4 regions of the Variovorax sp. 01T432 genome follow, and region 4 is predicted to be linked to each of the others. Evidence: predicted binding sites of a transcription regulator. Region 4 holds the regulator's gene; each other region holds the start of a gene.

Evidence for each region. Region 4 encodes FNR, which switches genes on or off when oxygen is low (the NO sensors DNR and NnrR bind a similar motif). Its sites were predicted from a motif close to TTGATNNNNATCAA; they were not measured.
Region 1: a site for FNR is predicted at 1,204-1,217, ahead of AC1DNF_RS03420 (FeoA family protein). Genes of this name have one in related genera too.
Region 2: a site for FNR is predicted at 2,180-2,193, ahead of AC1DNF_RS22870 (universal stress protein). Genes of this name have one in related genera too.
Region 3: a site for FNR is predicted at 1,801-1,814, ahead of AC1DNF_RS22840 (universal stress protein). Genes of this name have one in related genera too.

Annotation. Positions count from the first base shown of each region.
Region 1 covers NZ_JBFTPS010000003.1:127,017-130,535, forward strand. The annotation lists gene AC1DNF_RS03415 (aconitate hydratase) at 1-1,160, shown strand, start outside; gene AC1DNF_RS03420 (FeoA family protein) at 1,314-1,595, shown strand; gene feoB (ferrous iron transporter B) at 1,588-3,486, shown strand; gene AC1DNF_RS03430 (DUF6587 family protein) at 3,488-3,519, shown strand, end outside.
Region 2 covers NZ_JBFTPS010000033.1:27,676-31,194, reverse strand. The annotation lists gene AC1DNF_RS22880 (ABC transporter permease) at 1-287, opposite strand, end outside; gene AC1DNF_RS22875 (efflux RND transporter periplasmic adaptor subunit) at 284-1,504, opposite strand; gene AC1DNF_RS22870 (universal stress protein) at 1,605-2,117, opposite strand; gene AC1DNF_RS22865 (hypothetical protein) at 2,319-2,921, shown strand; gene AC1DNF_RS22860 (L,D-transpeptidase family protein) at 2,918-3,519, shown strand, end outside.
Region 3 covers NZ_JBFTPS010000033.1:21,876-25,394, forward strand. The annotation lists gene AC1DNF_RS22835 (PHA/PHB synthase family protein) at 1-1,697, opposite strand, end outside; gene AC1DNF_RS22840 (universal stress protein) at 1,879-2,736, shown strand; gene AC1DNF_RS22845 (NAD(P)H-dependent oxidoreductase) at 2,752-3,336, shown strand; gene AC1DNF_RS22850 (trypsin-like peptidase domain-containing protein) at 3,352-3,519, opposite strand, start outside.
Region 4 covers NZ_JBFTPS010000084.1:11,045-14,563, forward strand. The annotation lists gene hemN (oxygen-independent coproporphyrinogen III oxidase) at 1-901, opposite strand, end outside; gene fnr (fumarate/nitrate reduction transcriptional regulator Fnr) at 999-1,739, shown strand; gene AC1DNF_RS33665 (FixH family protein) at 1,747-2,013, opposite strand; gene ccoG (cytochrome c oxidase accessory protein CcoG) at 2,032-3,480, opposite strand; gene ccoP (cytochrome-c oxidase, cbb3-type subunit III) at 3,504-3,519, opposite strand, start outside.

The DNA of each region.
Region 1 (3,519 bases), on a different contig from region 4:
TCAACGAGGTCATCACGAAGAACGATCTGGTCGGCGCAGCCGTGCTGTCGGGCAACCGCAATTTCGAGGCGCGGATCCACCCGAACCTCAAGGCCAACTTCCTGGCCTCGCCGCCATTGGTCGTGGCCTTTGCGATCGCGGGCAACGTGATGGTCGACCTCATGACCCAGCCGGTGGGCAAGGGCAAGCACGGCAAGGATGTCTACCTCGGCGACATCTGGCCGAGCACGAAGGAGATCGACGAGAACCTGCGCTACGCGATGAACGCCAAGTCCTTCCGCAGCAACTACGAGAAGGTGAAAAGCGAGCCCGGCAAGTTCTGGAGCAGCATCAAGGGTACGACCGGCCAGGTGTATGACTGGCCGACCTCGACCTACATCGCCGAGCCGCCCTTCTTCGAGGGATTCAAGATGAAACCGGCTGCCACCGACGCCGGTATCACCGGGGCGCGAGTCATGGCGCTTTTCGGCGACTCCATCACCACTGACCACATCTCGCCGGCCGGTTCGATCAAGGAAGACTCGCCCGCGGGCATCTGGCTCAAGGCGCACGGGGTGCCGAAGGCCGACTTCAACAGCTACGGCTCGCGCCGGGGCAACCATGAAGTCATGATGCGTGGCACCTTCGCCAACGTGCGCATCAAGAACCTGATGCTCCCTCCCGATGCCAATGGCACACAGGAAGAGGGCGGCTACACGCTCTTCCAGCCGGGCAACCAAAAGATGTTCATCTACGACGCCGCCATGAAGTACATGGAAGAAGGCGTGCCGACCGTGGTGTTCGGCGGCGAGGAGTACGGCACCGGGTCGTCGCGAGACTGGGCCGCGAAGGGCACGCAGTTGCTCGGCATCAAGGCGGTGGTGGCGCGCAGCTTCGAGCGCATCCACCGTGCGAACCTGGTCGGCATGGGCGTGCTGCCGCTGCAATTCCGCGGGGCGGATTCCTGGCAGGCGCTGAACCTCACGGGCGACGAGGAAGTCGACGTGGTGATCGGCGGCGAACTCAAGCCGCAGATGGATGTCAAGCTGGTGATCCGCCGGGCCGACGGCACGCACCAGGAAGTGACGGTTCGGTTGCGCATCGACACGCCGATCGAGGTCGATTACTACAAGCACGGCGGGATCCTTCCCTTCGTCTTGCGGCAATTGCTGGCCGCCTGACACTCGGCTTCATGTAGAAAAGCCGGCGCGCGCACCGGCTTTCTTGATTTTTGTCAGAAGGCCGCAGAGGGTTAAGTCGTTTCCGACTCGCCTTCGCGCGAGTTTTCGAGAATAATTCTCATTTTGACGACTTGGACTTCCCGGGTGACCACAATGACCGGCGCAGCTTCGGCTGCCATCAGCCTCGACCAGCTTCCCAACAACCTGTGGGCGACGGTGCTCGACGTGCTGCGGCCTGAGGCGCAGGAAGATCGCGAACTGGTGCTGCGGCTGACCGAAATCGGTTTCGTCCCGGGCGAGGCGGTCCGCATCGTGGCATCCGGCGTGCCGGGACGTGAGCCTCTGGCCGTTCGGCTGGGTCACACCACCTTTGCGCTGCGTCGACACGAGGCCTCGTTCATCCGCGTCACGCCGGGGGCCATGCAACATGGTTGAAGCCACCTTGACCTTTCAACCAGGCGCCGCCGTATCGACGACTCCGCCGGGACGCATCGCGCTGCTGGGCAACCCCAACTGCGGCAAGACCGCGCTGTTCAACCTGCTCACCGGCAGCCGGCAGAAGGTCGCCAACTACGCGGGCGTGACAGTCGAGCGCAAGGAGGGCACGCTTCGCACGGCCGCCGGTCGTCGCGTCTTCGTGCTGGATCTGCCGGGCGCCTACAGCCTCAACGCGCTTTCGGCCGACGAGGCCGTCACGCGCGACGTGGTCACGGGCAAGAGCGACGAGGCGCTGCCTGACCTGCTGGTGTGTGTCACCGACGCCACCAACCTGCGCCTCAACCTGCGGCTGGTGCTGGAAGCCAAGCGCCTCGGCCTGCCGATGGTGGTCGCGCTCAACATGACCGACATGGCGAAGAAGCAGGGCATTGCTGTCGATGCGGCCGTGTTGTCGCGCGAACTCGGCGTGCCGGTGATCGAGACCGTCGGCGTGCACACCGGCGGCGCGCAGGGCCTGCTCGAAGCGCTCGATGTGCCGGTGGCTGTCGCGGTGGCGAGGCCCTGGCAGGCGCCCGAGTTGGAAGATGTGCTGGCCACGCAACGGGAGGTGCGCCGCATCCTGGGCCTGGCGGTGCGAGAGCCGGTTGGCAGCCTCGCCGCCAGCGACCGCATCGACCGCGTCGTGATGCATCCGGTATGGGGCATGTTGGTCCTCGCGGTCACGATGTTCCTGATGTTCCAGGCCGTATTCAGCTGGGCCAACGTGCCGATGGACGCGATCAAGAACGCCACGACCGCGCTTGGCGAACTCCTCATGCATTTCATGCCCGAGGGCATGCTGCGGAGTCTGCTGGTCGACGGCATCATCGCCGGCGTGGGCGGCGTGATCGTCTTCCTGCCGCAGATCCTGATCCTCTTTCTCTTCATCCTCGCGCTCGAGGATTCGGGCTACCTGCCCCGGGCCGCGTTCCTGCTCGACCGCGTGATGGGCACGGTGGGCCTGTCGGGCCGATCCTTCATTCCCTTGCTGTCGAGCTTCGCGTGCGCCATCCCGGGCGTGATGGCCACGCGCACGATCAGCAACTGGCGCGACAGGATCACCACGATCATGATTGCTCCGCTCATGACCTGCTCGGCGCGCCTGCCGGTCTACGCATTGCTGATCGCGGCCTTTATTCCTGCCCGCCCCGTGGCTGGCGTATTCAATTTGCAGGGCGTTGTCCTGTTTGCGCTCTACATCTTCGGCATCGTCTCGGCGATGGCCGTGGCGTGGGTGATGAAGCGCTTTCGCGACAACAAGCAGCATTCGCCGCTGATGATGGAACTGCCGGCCTACCGCTGGCCCAGCGTGCGCAATCTGGCGCTCGGGCTGTACGAGCGCGCATGGATCTTCATCCAGCGTGTCGGCACGATCATCCTGACGCTGACGATCCTGCTGTGGTTCCTCTCGACCTTTCCTTCGCCGCCGGCAGGTGCGACCGGCCCGGCGATCCACTACAGTCTGGCCGGCATGATCGGCCGCGGGCTGGAGCATGTCTTCGCGCCCATCGGCTTCAACTGGCAGATCTCGATCGCGCTGGTGCCGGGCATGGCGGCGCGCGAAGTGGCCGTTGGGGCGCTCGGCACGGTGTATGCACTTTCGGCCACGGGCGAGGATGTGGCTGGACAACTTCAGCCGTTGATCGCCCAGAGCTGGTCGCTCGCGACGGCGCTGTCGCTGTTGGTCTGGTACGTGTTCGCGCCGCAGTGCGTTTCGACCCTGGCCGCGGTCAAGCGGGAGACCGGCTCGTGGCGCTATGTATGGATCATGGCTGGTTATTTGTTCGCGCTCGCCTACATTGCGTGCTGGATCACTTATCGTGTGGCCCTGGCATTCACAGGAGGGTGAGATGACACAAGAGATCATCGTCGGATTGATCGT
Region 2 (3,519 bases), on a different contig from region 4:
CTCTGCAGCGATGGCTGGACGATGGCATCCTCCCGCGCGCCCGGCCCGGCCCCGGGCAGGTCGGCCAGGACCCGCGCGGCCTCCTTGGGCGGCAGCAACTGGATGTGCGGCTGCGCCGTGAGCACCCGGCGGATGAAGTTGGCCTGCAATCCCGTCAGCAGCGCCGACATGAAGACGATCACCGCCACCCCGATCGCGATGCCGGCGACGATGAACAGGCTCTGCATGCGTCCTTCGCGCAGGAAGCGCAGCGCCACGATCCATTCGAAAGGCACCCAGCGGCTCATGGGGATCGATGCTCGCTCGCCGCCACCGCCCGCAGCCGCGTGCCGTCGACGACATCGGGCGTCTGCGCCGGCACCACGCGGTCGCCGGCCTGGAGCCCGTCGAGCACCTCGCTGACACCGCCGGAGTGCAGGCCGAGCCGCACGGGCTCGCGCTTCGCATGCCGGCCCTCGACCTTCAGAACCCAGGGCTGGGGACGATCGGCGTCGTGGATCGCATCCGTGGGCACGAGCAAGGCCTGGGTGCTGGATGCGACCTGGATATCCACCGACACCGTCATGTCCTGCCGCAGATAGGCCGGCGGCTTGGGCACGTCCAGCTTGACCTCGATCGACCCGCGCTGCACGTCCACCCCCGGATTGATGTAGACCAGCCGGGCGGCGAAACGCTGATCGGGATAGGCATCCGCCGATGCCTGCGCCTTCTGGCCGACCGCGAGCAATTGCAGGTTCTTCTCGTCGATCTGGGCCACCAGCTGCGTGTCGCCCGATGGCGAAAGCACCATCAGCGCCTTGCCGGGCTGGACCACATCGCCGGGCTCGACCTCGCGGTCGATCAGCGTGCCGGCCACCGGCGCGGCGATGGTGGCGTACGCCAGCCGCGAACGCGCGACCCCGGCAGCGGCGCGCGCCTGTTCCAGCGCGGTGGTCGCGACGGCGTGATCGCTGCCGTTCGGACGCGTGGTCTCCAGCTGGCTTTGCGCCGAACGCAATTGCGCCTCGCCCATGTCGACGGCTTTTCTCAGGTCGTCGAGTGCCGCCTGGCCGACGAAGCCCTGGTTGAAGAGATCGGTACTGCGGCGCAGTTGCGCGCGCGCATTGTCGACATTGACCTGGGCCTGGCGCACCGCCTGCTCGGCCACCGGCGCCTGGACTTCCCGAAGCTGCCTCAGACGCGCCTGCGCCTGCAGCACGGCCGCGTCGGCCTGCGCGGCGGCGGCCTTCCACTCCGCGTCGTCCAGTTCGATGAGGACCTGGCCCGCGTCGACCGTCTGCCCTTCCATCACGGGCACGCGCCTGACCATCCCCACGATCTGGGAGCCGATGCTCACCCGGTGCGGCGCCTCCACATGGCCGCTGGCCACCACCGACTGGACGAAATCGCTTCGGGACACGACGGCAACCGGCACCTGCGGGCCCAGCAGCACCCTCGGCCCGAGCCAGACGGCCGCGCCCGCGAGCAAGGCCACGGCCACTGCCGCCGTGGCATAGCGCTTCACCGAGCCCCTCGGAACCCTCGGCCGCGCCGGTTGAGCCTCGCCGGTCGATGGCGCCGCCGGCGCGACCCCTCCGGGAGGCTCGAAATTCAACGGCCGCGGCTCAAGTTTCAACGGGGACATGCGAGGACGCCTCACGCGTGCCCGGGGGGCTTGCCGCCTGCTCGGCCCCCGAGGCCCTCACCAGCAACACGGGGACCGGCGCGATGCGCAGGAGCAGTTCCGCGTCGCTGCCCAGCAGCATCCGTCCGACGCCGTGGCGGCCATGCGATCCCATCACGATCAGATCGGCGCCCCAGGCCTTGGCCTGCTCCGCGACGATCTCCGACACGCGTCCGGCGAGCGAAGTGAACAGCACACTCTCGGCCTGGATGCCGGCGCGCGCCGCGCGCTCCCTGCCCTGCTGGAGGATCTGTTCGCCCGCCTGCTCCATCAGGGGGAGCAGATCCGAGCTGTAGACGGCGAAGGGCTCGAAGCCGGTCACGTACTTCAGTTCGTCCACCACGTGGACGAGGCACAGCGAAGCACCCGTGAGCTCGGCCAGGCGAAGCGCTTCGTCCAGGCCTCGCAGCGAAGTCAGGCTGCCATCGATGGGGACCAGGATGCGTTGATACATGGGTGACCTCTGGCGTCCGGGAAGACGGGCTCCCAGTGTCGGTGCCGATGCCCCCATGCGCCTTGACACGCATCAACCCCGGCCGGGGCCCCGCTTGAATTCACCCGCCTCGAGGCGCCGCGCAGCGACCTTGCGCTGGCGCAAGGTCGCTGGAACCCACCGGCGCGATGCTTGTCCTATCTGTAACCCGGAGAAGAAACCATGAGATCGAAGATCCTGCTGGGCCTTGCGGCCATCGTCATCGGCTCCGCCTCTTTCGCCGCCGACGACACCCAACCCGGCCAGCTGAGCCGGCCGCCGATCATTTCCCAGAAGACCAGGGACGCCGCGAGCAAGGCGGCCCGTGAAGCGGAGAGCGCGGCGCGCAAGGCCGCGGAACATGCCAAGGCCGCGCTCGACACGAGCGAAGCCACGGCCGGCAAGGTGTCCAGGGCCGCGGCCGAGGCCATCCGCCGCGCGGCCAAGAAGGCCGCGGACGCGGCACGGCGCGTGCAGGAAAAGGCGACGGCTTCCAGCGCCAAGGCCCTCGACGAAACCCGCGATGTCACACGGGCCGCCGAGGAAGAGAGCAAGAAGGCAGCCTCCGCCACGAAGAGCGCGTTCGAAAGGTCCGAAGAAGCGGTCAAGCGCGCCTTGGAATCGAGCGGAGAAGCCGCCGAGAAGGCGGCGCAGGCCACGCGCGATGCGCTGAAGACGGCGGCGGAAGCCACGCGCACCGCCGCCAACGCGACGAAGGACGCCGCCAGCCGGACGCTCGAAGCCGCCAAGCGCGCCGCGACGGCCTCGGAACCGGCACGAAAATGAGCCTGGGCCGCCGCGCTGCCGATCTGCTCGCGGCCCTTGTCCTTGGCCTGTCGCTATGCGGTGCCGGCCACGCCGCGATGAGTCCCGCCGAACTCGCGGCCGCCTATCGCGTCCAGGTCGACCGGCGCCTGGAGATTCCGCCCGACGAGGCGCGGCACTATGGCGCGCTCGCGCTCGCAGCGCTCAAGGATGCGGGAGTCACGCTGGACGCCGCCCAGTATCTCGCGCTGGTCGACCGCAGTCCCAAGGTCCAGGCCATCTTCATCTACTGGATGGCCACCGATGCGCCGCCCCTGCTCATCGGCGCATCGCCGGTCTCCACCGGGCGCGGCGGCGGCTTCGAGTACTTCGAGACGCCGCTGGGCGTGTTCCCGCTTTCGACCGAAAACCCCGACTTCCGCGCCGAAGGCACCTTCAACGAGAACGGCATCCGCGGCTACGGACTCAAGGGCATGCGCGTCTTCGATCTTGGGTGGCAGCAGGCGCAGCGGCTCTGGGGCCGTGGCGGATTCAGCACGATGCGGCTGCAGATGCATGCGACGGACCCGGATTTTCTCGAGCCGCGGCTGGGCACCGTGCAATCGAAGGGCTGCATCCG
Region 3 (3,519 bases), on a different contig from region 4:
GGCGCGTCGCACAGCGGCGTGCGGGCCGGCGACGCGTCGCGCGCGCGGGGCGGCTTGCGGCGCGGGCCGGAATGCCGTGCCAGCCACTGCTGCAACGCGGGCCACCAGGACCCCTGGACAGGCTCGGCCCGCGCCAGGTAGGCCTCCGGCGGCACGTAGGCCGCATTGGCGGCGCGGCGCAGGATCTGGTAGTGGCGATGCGGGTGGCCGGGTTCGCTGACGATGCCCGCGTTGTGGCCGCCGTCGGTGAGGACGAAGGTGATTTCCGTGTCGCAGAGCAGGTTGATCTTGTAGACGGAGCGCCAGGGCGCGACATGGTCCGTCCGGGTGCCGACGGCGAAGATCGGCACGCCGATATCGCCCAGCGATACCGGGCGTCCGTCCACCAGGTAGCGCCCCTCGGCCAGCGCGTTCTCGAGGAACAGGCTGCGCAGGTAGCCCGCGTGCATGCGGTAGGGCATGCGCGTGCCGTCGGCGTTCCACGCCATGAGGTCCGTCATCGGCATGCGTTCCCCCATGAGGTAGTTGCGCACCAGGGGGGTCCAGATGAGATCGGTGGCGCGCATCAGGTTGAATGCGCCGGCCATCTGGCTCGAATCCAGATAGCCCTGGCGCGCCATCACGTCGTCCAGGAAGGAGAGCTGGCTCTCGTCGATGAAGAGGCTCAGCTCGCCCGGCTCGGTGAAGTCGGTCTGCGCGGCCAGCAGGGTCACCGTGGCGAGGCGTTCGTCGCGGTCGCGTGCCATGGCCGCGGCGCCGATGGCGAGCAGGGTGCCCCCCAGGCAATAGCCCAGCGCATGCACGCGCTGGCCGGGCACGATGGCCTGGATCGCATCGAGGCTGGCCATGAGGCCCTGCGCCAGGTAGTCGTTGATGCCGAAGTCCGCATCCTTGGCATCCGGGTTGCGCCACGAGATCGCGAACACGGTGTGGCCGTGGTCGACCAGGTAGCGGATCAGCGAGTTGTGCGGCGACAGGTCGAGGATGTAGTACTTCATGATCCAGGCGCTCATGATCAGGACCGGCTCGGGATGAACCGTGGCGGTCGTGGGCGTGTACTGGATCAGCTCCATCAGGTGGGTGCGCAGCACGACCTTGCCGGGCGTGATCGCGACATCGCGTCCCGGCAGGAAGTTCTCCACGCCTTCGGGCGGCTGGTGCTGGAGGGTGCGCTGCAGGTCCTGCGCCCAGTTCTGCGCGCCCTGCAGGAAATTCGTGCCGGCGGTCGCCGCGGCCTTCTGAAGCACCAGCGGATCGGTGGCGGCGAAGTTCGCCGGCGAGCACATGGCGTGCAGCTGCCGGGCCGCGAACTCCACCACCTGCTGGTGATGGCGGTCGACGCCGGGGACGCCCTCGGTCAGGTCGGCGATCCACTCCTCGCCGGCGCGGAAGACGTCGCGGTAGAAGCTGAACGGCCATGCGTCCCACGCGGGGTCCGCGAGCCGGCGGTCGCGCTCGCGAGGGTCGGGGGTGGGCGGCTTGTGCCCGGGCAGATGCTGAAGGGCGGGGCTGCTCATCTCGAGCGCGCGCAACCAGGGGCGGACCCCCAGCACCTGGGCGCTGCGGGTCGGCTGCGCGGCCAGGTGGATGGCCCAGTCGGCCCAGGCCAGCATCAGCGCGGCGGGGGAGATCCCGCGCGTGAGTTCGGCCAGGCTCGCGTGCAGCGTTCGGTCCAGTGCTTCGGCTTTTTCGTCCATGTCGATCCCGGTGGGGTAGTTCTTGCGTGCTTGCCCGCCGACTCGATCGTCGAAGGCGCCGGGCACTTGGGCTTGGAGTCTGACCGGAGGCATTCGTGCGGCATTGATCGGCGTCAAGGTGGCGCGACGCCCGCCGCTCGAAGATGCGCCTGTCGCACATTCATTCAGAGCGGGGAACGCCGTGAATCTCGGAACCATCCTGGTCCACCTGGACCACACGCCACGCTGCGTGGTCCGCATCGATCTCTCGGCCCGTCTGGCCATGGCCCATGGCAGCCACCTGGTGGGTCTCGTGCCGACAGGCCTGGTCAACGGCAGCATCCCCACGAACACGATTCCCACCGGAAGCACGGACCTGATCGCCACCGCGGCCGACTACCTGCGCGTGCGGGCCGAGGCCATCACGCATGTGTTCAAGGATGCGATCCGGGGCGCGGCTTCCCTGTCATGGTCGGTGCGCCTGGCCGACGGCGGAGCCGCCGAGGCAGTCATCCACCATGGCCGCGCCAGCGATCTGGTGGTGGTGGGCCAGGCGGACGGCGAGAAGATCGGGCATGACAACTCGGCCGCCAGCGCGACGCGCGACTTTCCGCAGCAGGTCGTGCTGCATACGGGCCGGCCCGTGCTCATCGTTCCGCGCATGGGCCGGTTCGAGGATGTCGGGCGCAGCGTGCTGGTCGCATGGGACGCGACGCGCGAGTCGGGCCTGGCCTTGCGCGAGGCCCTGCCCTTGCTGGACAAGGGCTCGCGCGTCACGCTTCTGTCCGTGCGCAAGCCCGATGACGGGCGCGACGATGCCTTCCTGCAGGCGCCCGAGATGGTCGACTGGCTGCGGCGCCACGGCGTGCACGCGATGCCGGAGCAGTGCCGCAGCACCGAGAGCGTGGTCGACACGCTTCTGACCTGCGCGGCCGGCATGGGCGCCGATCTGCTCGTGATGGGCGGCTACGGGCACCATCGCCTGCGGGAGCAGGTGCTGGGCGGCGCGACGCGGGAAATGCTCGCGACCATGACGGTTCCGGTGCTGATGGCGCATTAGGCGCGGGCCGGCGACATGGGCAAGCGCATCCTGATCATCCAGGGCCATCCCGATGGCGCGAGCGCGCATTTCTGCCACGCCCTGGCGCGGGCCTATGCCGAAGGAGCCGGGAGCGCCGGTCACAGCGTCGAGTCGGTCGACGTGGGATTGCTGGACTTCCCGCTCCTGCGCAGCAAGGCCGCGTGGGACAGCGGCGCGCCGCCGCCGGCGCTCGTGGGCGCGCAAGAGGCGCTGCGCAATGCCGATCACCTGGTGCTCTTCTTTCCGCTCTGGCTGGGCGAGATGCCCGCGCTGCTGAAGGGCTTCCTGGAGCAGGTGTTGCGGCCGGGCTTCATCCCGGTCAGTGGGTCCTCCGGCAAGTTCGGCAAGCCCCTGCATGGCCGCAGCGCGCGGATCGTGATGACCATGGGCATGCCGGCGCTCGTCTATCGCTGGTACTTCCGCGCGCACGGCCTCAAGGTGCTCAAGCGCAATATCCTGGGCTTTCTCGGCGCATCCCCGGTGCGCGACACCGTGATCGGCGCCATCGAGACGATCGGGCCCGAGGCTCGCGCCCGATGGATCGGGCGCCTGCGCGCGCTGGGGCGCGGCGCCGCCTGACCCACCCGCATTCAGTCAGTCGAGAGGCTTGCCGTGGCGCGCGGGCAGGCGGATCGGCACGTAGGCCACGCGCCGGTCGCGCATCACGAGCAGGGCGACCGTGCTGCCGGGCGTCGCGCGCGCGAGTGCCCGCGTGAAGTCGCTGACGTGTTCGAGGCCCGCATCGTCGTTGACGGCGACCAC
Region 4 (3,519 bases):
CGATGTAGACATAGCCGGCCGCCGTGAAGGCCGCGATCGAGCGCGAGAGCATGCCGAGCTTCACCGCCGCCTCCGGCAGGTCTTCGGCCGCGATGCGCCGCTGCGGCTTGAAGCGCTCTGGCAGATGGGCGTAGGCATAGAGCGCGATGCGGTCCGGACGCAACTCGCAGATCTGCGCCAGCGTGCGGTCGAAGGAGGCCGTGCTCTGGCGCGGCAGTCCGTAGATGAGATCGACGTTGATCGAGGAGAAGCCCAGCCGCCGGGAGGCCGCCACCAGGTCGAACACCTGCTGCGCGGGCTGGATGCGGTGGACGGCCTTCTGGACCTCCGGATCGAAATCCTGCACGCCGAAACTCAGGCGGTTGAATCCAAGCTCCGCCAGCACCGCGAGGCGATCGGCGTCCACGGTGCGCGGATCGATCTCGATCGCGTACTCGCCCTCCGGCGACAGCGTGAAGGCGGACCGAAGAAGCGCCATGAGCTCGCGCAGCTCCGCGTCTTCCAGGAAAGTCGGCGTGCCGCCCCCCAGGTGCAGCTGGCTGACGACGGCGCCCCGGCCGAGCTGCTCCACCTGAAGCTCCACTTCGCGCGCGAGGTAGTTCAGGTACTCGCGCGCCTTGCCGCGCTGGCGGGTCACGATCTTGTTGCAGCCGCAGTAGTAGCAGAGCGACTCGCAGAACGGGATGTGCACATAAACCGACAGCGGGCGGACCCGCGCGCCGGCCGTGCAGCGCAGTCTCAGGGCGTGGGCATAGTCCTGCGCGGTGAACGCCTCCACGAAGCGGTCGGCGGTGGGATAGGAGGTATAGCGCGGGCCGGGCACGTCGAGGCGCCGCAGCATGGCGGGCGACGGCAGCGGCGAGGACGGCGCGGGAATGGCGATGACTGGCGCTGGAAGCATGAAGAGGCTCTGGACACTGGAAATGGCCCACTATGGCGCCGGCATGCCCCGCGATCCTTGACGTGCGTCAATCCTCCCTCAGGTGCGCGCTTGGACAATCGCGCAAACCACGACCAAGTCAATGAAAACCGAACATATCAAGGTCGCCTGCTCGAACTGCAACCTGCGCGACCTCTGCATGCCGAGCGGCCTGAGCCCGGACGAATTGCAGCGCATCGACAACCTCGTCGCCACGCGGCGCAAGGTCGCGCGGCGCGAGACCCTGTTTCGCAACGGCGAGCGCTTCACCTCCCTCTACGCGATCCGCACCGGCGTCTTCAAGACCCGCGTGACCAGCGAGGACGGGCGCGACCAGGTCACGGGCTTCCAGATGGCCGGCGAGATCATCGGGCTGGACGGCATCGTCAACGACCGCCACAGCTGCGACGCCGTCGCGCTGGAGGACGCCGAGGTCTGCGTGATGCCCTTCGATCGCATCGAGACGCTGTCGCGCGAAGTCCCCACGCTGCAGCGCCATGTGCACCAGGTCATGAGCCGCGAGATCGTGCGCGAGCACGGCGTGATGCTGCTGCTGGGCAGCATGCGGGCCGAAGAGCGGCTGGCCGCCTTCCTGCTGAACCTCGTGCAGCGACTGCACGCGCGCGGATTCTCGCGCTCCGAACTCGTCCTGCGCATGACGCGCGAGGAGATCGGCAGCTATCTCGGGCTCAAGCTCGAGACCGTGAGCCGCGCGATGTCGAAGTTCGCGGAGGACGGCATCGTCGAAGTCCAGCACCGCAACCTGCGCATCGTGGACCCCGACGCCTTGCAGCGCATCGTCAATCCGGCGAACTGCTGAGCGGCGCTCAGGGCGCCAGGTCGGCCGCCGGCGTCGCCGCGTGGTTGCGCCCGGCCAGGGCGGGCATCAGCTTCTTGTCGGCCAGGGTCTTGTTGATCTCGATGCCCTGGCGGTAGTAGTCCGCCGCGATCACCGGATCGGGCATCTTCACGGCAATCCAGAGCGTCGTGAGGCCGGCGACGACGACGACCGCGGGGCCGCCGAATACCATCCAGACCAGTGGGTAGGACCACCAGGGTCCGCTCCTGGCCTGTGATTCTTCTGCGTCTTTCATCTCTTCTCCTTTTGTGACTCAGCGAGGCACCATGAAGGTGGCCTTCTCCGACACGCGCGCGCGGCCGTCGGCCGAGCGCACATCGAAATACACGTTGTGGGAACCGGCCGGCGTGCTGCCATAGGGCAGCTGCAGGCGCACCGCGACCCAGCGCGATTGGGCGGCACCGACCTCCACCGGCCCGGCCGGCGAGACGTTCAGGCCCGGGAGGCCGCTGGCCTCGATGCTGTAGCGTTGCGGCTTCTCGGTCGCATTCATGATCTGGAGCCGGTAGACGTTCTCGAGCGCGCCGCCCTCGACGATGCGGGCGAGCGAGCCGCGGTCGCGCACCACGTCCACCTTGAGCGGCGTGCGCACCACCAGGCTCGTGAGCAGGCTGATGCACAGCACGGCCAGCAGGCTCGTATAGATCAGCACGCGCGGGCGCAGCACGCGGCGCAGCACCTGCCTGGGCGTCCAGTGGCCGGCCATGCCGTTCTGCGTGGCATAGCGGATCAGGCCGCGCGGTGTCGCCATCTTGTCCATCACCGTGTTGCAGGCGTCGACGCAAAGACCGCAGCCGATGCACTCATACTGCAGCCCCTTGCGGATGTCGATGCCGGTCGGGCAGACCTGCACGCACAGGTCGCAGTCGATGCAGTCGCCCAGGCCCTGGGCCCGGGCGTCGGTGCCCTTGGCGTGGACACCGCGAGGTTCGCCGCGCTCGGCGTCGTAGCTGACGATCAGCGTGTCGCGGTCGAACATGGCGCTCTGGAAGCGGGCATAGGGGCACATGTACTTGCAGACCTGCTCGCGCATGAAGCCCGCATTGCCGTAGGTGGCGAAGCCGTAGAAGAAGACCCAGAAGACTTCCCAGGAACCCATGCGCGTCTGCAGGAATTCCATGCCCAGATCGCGGATCGGCGTGAAGTAGCCGACGAAGGTGAAGCCGGTCCACATCGCGATGCCCAGCCACACCAGATGCTTGAACCACTTCTTGACCAGCTTCTCCACCGAGAATTCCCCCTCGTCCAGCCGCATGCGAGCGATGCGGCTGCCTTCGATCTTCTGCTCGACCCACATGAAGATCTCGGTGTAGACCGTCTGCGGGCAGGCATAGCCGCACCACAGGCGTCCGGCCACGGCGGTGAACAGGAAGAGCGAAAGCGCGGACACCACCAGCAGGCCGGTGAGGTAGATCAGGTCCTGCGGATAGAGCACCAGCCCGAGGATGTAGAAGCGCCGCGAGGCCAGGTCGAACAGCACCGCCTGGCGCTGGCCCCATTCGAGCCAGGGCAGCCCATAGAAGAGAAGCTGGGTCAGGAACACCATGCCCCAGCGCCAGCGCGCGAAGACGCCGCGCACGGTGCGGGTGTAGATCTTTTCCTGCGCGGCGAAGAGACCGCCGCCGCCCTCGGGCGCCGTGGCCGCGGCGATCGGTATCACCCGGCGCGCGGGCCGGGTCTTGACGGGCGTGGAATCGGTCATCCTTGTCTCGGGTGGCATCTCAGTCAGGGCGTTGCGGCG